DNA from 2 places in the Paenibacillus sp. JNUCC32 genome. Region 2 is predicted to be linked to the other one. Evidence: riboswitches for the same ligand, from Rfam matches in the RefSeq annotation. Region 2 holds a riboswitch; the other holds the start of a gene.

Region 1 (3,725 bases), 370 kb from region 2:
TACGTTTCTTAAACCTGTGTTACAGCGGGTATACGGACAGGGACAAGCGGAGAACGCAGAAGCAGAAGAGCTGGGCGGAACGGAGAGGCTGTATGAGCGGCTTCGTCTCATACGGATCCGCTTTCGGCGCGATCAGCCCGGCAAAGCGAATGCCGGTTAATCTGCCTTAAACGAAGTCAGGACGGATTCTCCCGGTTGCAGGGAGATCCGTCCTGATGCTAATTCGCCGTGCTTGTAGATTGAGTTTGAATTGCGGCCGTTCGTATGAACCGTTGTGATCCGGCCAGTACTCTCCCCTTTGACCAGGGTGCCTCATATCCAATCTTTTTTACGGAACAGGTAAAACATGAGCGCGCCGGCAAAAACCATGATGCCGATAACCACATAATAGGAATATCTCCAATGAAGTTCCGGCATATACTCAAAGTTCATGCCGTAGATGCCCGTAATCAGCGTCAATGGAATAAAGATCGTTGTAATAGCGGTAAACACGCGCATGATTTCATTGGCCCGATTGGCGATACTGGATTGGTAAGCTTCCCGAAGGTTCCCCATGAGATCCCGATAGGTCTCGAACGTTTCGGAAATTTTAACGGCATTTTCATAGATATCGCTGAAGTATTTCTGCAGCTGGTCATCGATCAGCCGAAGATCTTTTTTGTTGAGCGTATTGATAACTTCCTTCTGAGGTCCAAGCACCTTCTTCAACCAAAGAATCTCGCTTCGCAGACCGATGATCTCGCTGAGATGGGATTTTTTGGTATGCATCAGAATGTCTTCCTCCAGCTTTTCAATCCGCGCTTCAATTCTGTCCCCTACGGAGAAGTAGTTGTCCGTGACGAGGTCGATCAGGAGATAGAGGAAGCGGTCAGGCGTGCTGACTTCATCCTCCCAGAGAAGCGGTTTGACGGTGCGAAGCTCATGGATCTTTTGCTTGGTTACCGTAATAATAAAATGCCTGCCCAGGAAAACATTCAATGCCCGAAGGAAAATCTCTTCGTCGTCAAACCGGATGCTGTTCACGACGATAAAATAGTGGTTCTCGTATATTTCAATTTTGGGACGCTGCTCCTCTTCGCTGAGGCAATCCTCAACGGCAAGATCATGCAGGGAGAAGAGGGGCTGCAGTTCGGCTAAATCATCCACGTCCGCATCCAGCCAGTAGAAGCCGCTGGCCGGAGCTGTCAGCGTCATTTCGATGTCATCAACAGGGGTAAATACGCCCGAATCGACCAACCGGATTTTCATCTGATATCACTCCTTTGTCTAATCCAAGCTGCTTAAGTCAAGCAGTTAAGGCACAGGATATCAGCCCACCGGTGTACGGGCATAAATCGAGGAAGGTTAGAATACGATAAAAAGCGCATGAAAAATAACGCTGCCCTCTGCCGGTAAGCTGATCTTGATCCTATGCGGTTGTGCGTCTTGTGCATCCAGTTTCTGGCTCGGGTCACCGTCCATCTTCCATGTCACCTCTTTCATACTCGGTTTTAAACAGCACTTGTCTAGTATAACGCCGGGTGTAGGACCTTTCAAGTGAAATCCGGAGCAGTCCAAGGGCCATGATATAGGGTATGGAAACCTTTGGTGAAGTGTGACAAACTCATGAAAAGGTTCTTGACGAAAAATTGAGAATGATTTAAAGTAGGTATCAATTACGAAACAATTCCAAACAACTGAATAAAGCGAAATCTTATCAAGAGCAGGTGGAGGGACTAGCCCTATGAAACCCGGCAACCGGCGGCAACATCGCACGGTGCTAATTCTTGCAGGAGATACGACGATTGTATAAGCCGTTGTATAGCCTGACAGATGAGAGAGGCGCATTGTGATACGTATATGATGACCTTTCTCTACTTCGAGAAAGGTCTTCTTGCGTTTATACAGTCTAACGCTCTTTCTCACAGCTTTATGGATGTATCATTTCATATTTCGAAGGAGTGAGCCGAGATGCCAATTAAAATTCCGGATGCCCTGCCGGCAAAGGAAGTTCTGGCTGGAGAAAACATTTTTGTCATGGATGAGAGTCACGCGTTTCATCAGGATATCCGCCCGCTGCGGATTGCGATCCTGAATTTGATGCCAACCAAGGAAACGACGGAGACCCAGCTGCTGCGATTGATCGGCAACTCCCCGCTCCAGGTGGATGTCGTCCTTCTTCACCCGAGTTCCCACGTATCGAAGAATACGTCGGCCGAGCATTTGAAATCATTTTACAAAACCTTTGAAGAAGTGAAGAACCGTCGTTTTGACGGCATGATCATTACAGGAGCTCCGGTCGAGCAGCTGGAGTTCGAAGAAGTGAATTACTGGGATGAGCTTACTGAAATTTTTGAATGGACCAAGACCCATGTAACCTCCACGCTCCATATCTGCTGGGCGTCGCAAGCCGGGCTTTATTATCATTACGGCGTGCCGAAATACAGCCTCGAGGAAAAGTGCTTTGGCGTATTTCCGCATACGATCAATGAAGCGTGTACCAAGCTGCTCCGCGGATTTGACGAAATGTTCTTTGTTCCGCATTCCCGTCATACGGAAGTTCGGCGCGAAGACATAACAGGCGTGGATGATTTGGTCATCCTGTCCGAGTCCGAGGAAGCAGGGATTTATTTGGTATCCAGCCGGGACGGCAAGCAGATTTTTGCCACAGGGCATTCCGAGTATGATGCGGACTCCCTGAAATGGGAGTATGACCGGGACGTTGCCAAAGGCATGGACATCGCGCTGCCGCGCAACTATTACCCGAACGACGATCCAACAAGAACGCCTCCGTCCATATGGCGCGCGCATGCAAACTTATTATTCACTAATTGGCTCAATTACTATGTATATCAGGAAACGCCATATGATATCGGTCCGCAAATTTAACAGCGTACGGAAGGAGAGTTTGTGATGGAGAAGAAACCTTTGAATATAGAGAGCCGGCTGGCACAGATCGGATCGGTGCAGGAGCCGGTAACGGGAGCAGTGAATTTTCCGATTTATCAGGCTACGGCATACCGCCATCCTAAATTAGGCCAGAGCACGGGGTTTGATTATGCCCGCACCAAGAATCCGACCCGTTCGGTACTCGAGGATGCTTGCGCCGAGCTGGAATCCGGTGACGCCGGCTTTGCCTGCAGCTCGGGCATGGCGGCCCTTCAGACGATTTTTGCGCTGTACGGTCAAGGCGATCACCTGATTGTATCGCTCGATCTGTACGGAGGGACGTATCGGCTGCTGGAGCGGATTATGTCCAAGTTTGGGGTAACGGCAACCTACGTGGATACAAACGACTTGGATGCGCTGGAAGGATCCAGACGACCGAACACGAAGGCCGTATTTATCGAAACGCCGACCAATCCGCTCATGATGGTTACGGATATCGAAGCCGTCTGTACGTGGGCAAGACGCCATCAATTGATCAGCATCGTGGATAATACGCTGCTAACCCCGTATTTCCAGAGACCCATCGAGCTTGGGGCGGATATCGTCATACATAGCGCCACCAAGTATCTGGGAGGGCATAACGATGTGCTGGCAGGCATCATCGTGACGAAGGGCAAGGAATTATCCGAGGAGATGGCCTTCCTTCATAACTCCATCGGGGCGGTGCTGAGTCCTTCCGATTCCTATCAGTTAATGAGGGGAATGAAGACACTCGCGCTTCGCATGGACCGGCACGAATCGAATGCAACCGCGGTGGCAACCTTTTTGACAACCCACCCGGCGATCGGCGAGGTGTA
Region 2 (3,725 bases):
TTTATCCACTTCATTCAAAGCCGTTTCCACGAGCCTTGCGAAGAATGGAGCAGCACCGATCACCAGCGGCGGAATGGTGCCCAGCACGCCGTACGAAACACCTACGATTGACTTCGTAATCGGGATCATCGCCACGATCAGGATGATGAACGGAACCGAGCGTAGAATGTTTACAATGAACGACAGAATCGTGTAGCCGAAGCGTACCAACCCGGACGTGGACCTTGCGGCCATGTAGAGCAGCACGCCGACCGGCAGTCCGATGATGAAGCTGAACAAGGCCGAAGCTCCCAGCATCCGCAGGGTATCCAATGTTGCCGTCCATATCTCTTTCCAGTCGATCTGGGTAAAATCAAGTCCGAACATCAATGAATCACCTCCACGTCTAGTCCTTGTTCAAGCAGCTTCCGGATCGTATCTTCAATTGCGCGTTCTTCCCCTTCGAAACGAACGATGAGCTGGCCGTACGGCGTTTCTTTGATCGTAGAGATCGTACCCTGCAGAATCGCAAAATTCACGCCCGTCTCATGAACGGTATGGGACAGGATCGATTCGTACGTTTTCGACCCCAGGAACGTGATTTGAACCGCTCTTGAAGGGCCGTTTACCTGACCCTGCATAGCCAGCCGCAGCGCTTCGCCACTGTCCATCTCCTGGCGGATGAATTCCTGCGTCACTTCATGCTTCGGTTTCAGGAACACTTCCGTTACCGGTCCTTGCTCTACGATGCCGCCCTGATGAATAACGGCGACCCGGTCGCATATGCTCTGAATGACGTGCATCTCATGGGTAATCAGCACGATCGTCAGATGAAACTTTTTGTTAATGTCCAGCAGCAGGCGCAGAATCGAATCCGTCGTCTGCGGGTCAAGGGCCGAAGTGGCCTCGTCGCACAGCAGCACTTCGGGATCGCTCGCGAGCGCCCTGGCGATGCCCACCCGCTGCTTCTGGCCCCCTGACAGCTGGGACGGGTATTTGTCGCGATGCGCCTCCAAGCCGACCAAAGCCAGCAGCTCGGATACTTTGCGCTCCAGTTCGGCCTTCGGCGTCTTGATCAGACGCAGCGGAAACGCAATGTTATCGTACACCGTCGCGGAAGACAGCAGGTTAAAGTGCTGAAAGATCATTCCGATTTTACGGCGCTCCGCCTGAAGCTGCTTCTTGCCGAGCGACGTCAAATTTTTGCCGTTCACCCACACCTCGCCCGAGGTGGGACGCTCCAGTAAATTGATGCAGCGGATCAATGTACTTTTACCTGCACCGGAGTGTCCGATCACTCCGAAAATTTCTCCTTTTTCAATCGACAAATCCAATTCGGACAACGCAGTTGTTAATGACCCGGCTTTTCCGTACTGCTTCGTCAATTGCTTGAGCTCAATCAATCCGATAATCCTCCTTTTTCCTTAGCTTCATATCTATTTACCCAAAAGAAAAGAGCCTCTTTTTGTAGAATCAAAAAGGGCCCTCTTTACGTAAAAGTCAACGCCTTTTCTCATCTGTCAAAGCTGAAGGTATCCCATAGCTTTGAAGGAATTAGCACCATGTCACTCCAAGCGTCATCGCATTAAGCAATGGTACGCAAGAAGTCGGTTGCCGGGCTTCATCGGGCCTGTCCCTCCGCCTCTCTCGATAAGAAAACATCGATATGAAATTTTTCCGATTAAATTGATCTGATTTGATAACATTTAATGAATGCAATAGTTAGTATAGATTCTTTTCAGGCTTTTGTCAAAAGGAATTTCATGGCGATTTTGTGCCTAAGCCCGCACTCCATTTTCAGTCCACAGCTTGTTCGTATATTTATACGAGGCGGCCAGGCTGCGGCATACCATATCGATGCCCTGTTGGAGATCATCCAGGTGCTTGTCGATATCCTCCAGCTCGATTTTGTCGGACAGCCCCTGATGGCGCTGCCACAAATCATCCTGCATCTCGGAGTTCATGTAGTGAATTTCAGCGTTGCGCCTTTTGCGGAGCGCGTTCAGCGGTGCTTTGTAGCGATCCTTGATCGCTTCCAACTCTTCAGCCAGCTCACCGTGGGCCTTCAAAAATCTGAACTGCCGCAGGACCGTAAAATAAGAAAAATGCGCCTTTACCTTGGAGGTATGCAGATCAAACAAATCGTTCAGCACCGTGCCCAGTTTATCAAGGATCGAGAATACGCGGATGAAGCCGTTTTTGTAAAAATACACATATCGTTGATATTCCCCTTGCTCCTGAATCGACATATCATCGATGTAACCCGATTGGACCGATTGACTGAAATGCTTGGCCGCATTCCAGCTCTGCTCCAGCTCATCCAGGGAGACGATCAGTCCCCGGGTCCAAATCTCCAGCTTGCGAAAATCATGCGTCGGATCTTGATTTTTATCCATTTCCTTCTGCAGAAGCCGGGTTGTCTTCACCATCGATTCGATGGCTTCCTCAAGCAGGCCGTTGTTCTGCCGGGGCTGTTCCCCAAGTAACATTCGAAGCATGGCGGTACCCCCTCGCGTCATCAGATTAACCTTGGTTCTTGATCTCGATTGTGCTAATGCCAATATACTCATTCCAGCGCTCAGCGGCCGTCTTCACGGCGATATCCTCGCGCGGGGGCAACTCATCCGGATCGCCATCAGGCCCTTCGGCATCCCCTTGACTGGCAGATGACCCATCATCTGCTGCGCCAATCCGGGCTCGTCCTGTTAGGATGCCCCCGAAACGGGAAGACAACTCCATAAGCATGGAGCGACTTGTGATTTCTCCGGTGTTATTAAATATAAACAAATTCGTTGCCTTATCAAACCTTTTCGATACGGTTGCCGGCAGCTCCTTTCTATACAACAAAGCCCTCGAACTCCGGTCCGGGGACTTTGCATGCATGTATGCTATAGAATACTGGATTTTCTTTACGGAATGATCGGCGTTCTTCCTTATACGATCTTTTCGCGGGGCACGTCGTGGCCCTTCCGTATTTCGGCTTCAAGCGGCTTGCTGAGCTGCCATACCCGGACGCTTAAATAACACAGTACGCCGAACAGCGCCGAGATCAGCAGCGTATGACCCAGTGCGGAGAATACGTAAACTTCCTCGTTATGCATCGTAGCCATAATGAGGGCGCCGCTGAACACCTGCAGCAGACACAGCACGGTTGCCGAAATGCCCAGCATCTGGATCTCCCGGTTATCGCGATTGCGCCAATATGCAAAATGCCCCATCACCGCCACCACGATCAGCAGCAGAAGCGCGGCCACGCGGTGCATAAAGGCGATGCCGACCCCTCCGCTCAGCTCCGGTATCACTTCTCCGTTACACAACGGCCAGCCGGAGCAGCCTTCCCGGGAATCGGTATGGCTGACGAATGCACCGATATACACCACGATGTAGCTGTACAACGTTGTGCCCCAGACCAGATTTCGGAAGCCCTTGCCCACCCGCGGCAAACGCTCCAGGTCAGCGGGTCCCTTCGCTTGTTCGATTCGGCGCATGCCCAAAGCCAGCATGACCGAACTGGCAAAAGCAATCAGCGAGAAACCAAAATGCAGCGCCATGATCGCAGCCGATTGAGGTTTAACCACCGCGAGGGCCCCCATGATGGCTTGTACCACGACGAATATCGAGGTCCCGATGACATAAGCCATCAAATCCCGGCGGTCCCGCTTGTACTTCCAGAACGCAATCAGCGAAGCCAAGGCGGCCAAGCCGGCCATTCCGCTTACGGCCCGGTGGGAATATTCGATCATCGA

Evidence for each region. Region 2 has a riboswitch for S-adenosylmethionine ahead of JNUCC32_RS29655 (methionine ABC transporter ATP-binding protein). Riboswitches for the same ligand answer to the same signal wherever they lie in the genome.
Region 1: it holds a riboswitch for S-adenosylmethionine, as region 2 does, so the genes downstream of both, metA (homoserine O-acetyltransferase MetA) here and JNUCC32_RS29655 (methionine ABC transporter ATP-binding protein) in region 2, are expected to answer to the same signal.

Annotation. Positions count from the first base shown of each region.
Region 1 is NZ_CP062260.1:92,637-96,361, forward strand. Features, by position in the region: gene JNUCC32_RS00450 (HRDC domain-containing protein) at 1-160, shown strand, start outside; gene corA (magnesium/cobalt transporter CorA) at 313-1,248, opposite strand; SAM riboswitch class I at 1,691-1,819, shown strand; gene metA (homoserine O-acetyltransferase MetA) at 1,951-2,868, shown strand; gene JNUCC32_RS00465 (PLP-dependent transferase) at 2,893-3,725, shown strand, end outside.
Region 2 is NZ_CP062260.1:6,668,788-6,672,512, reverse strand. Features, by position in the region: gene JNUCC32_RS29660 (methionine ABC transporter permease) at 1-366, opposite strand, end outside; gene JNUCC32_RS29655 (methionine ABC transporter ATP-binding protein) at 366-1,382, opposite strand; SAM riboswitch class I at 1,490-1,636, opposite strand; gene JNUCC32_RS29650 (Cthe_2314 family HEPN domain-containing protein) at 1,758-2,477, opposite strand; gene JNUCC32_RS29645 (hypothetical protein) at 2,503-2,826, opposite strand; gene JNUCC32_RS29640 (COX15/CtaA family protein) at 2,913-3,725, opposite strand, start outside.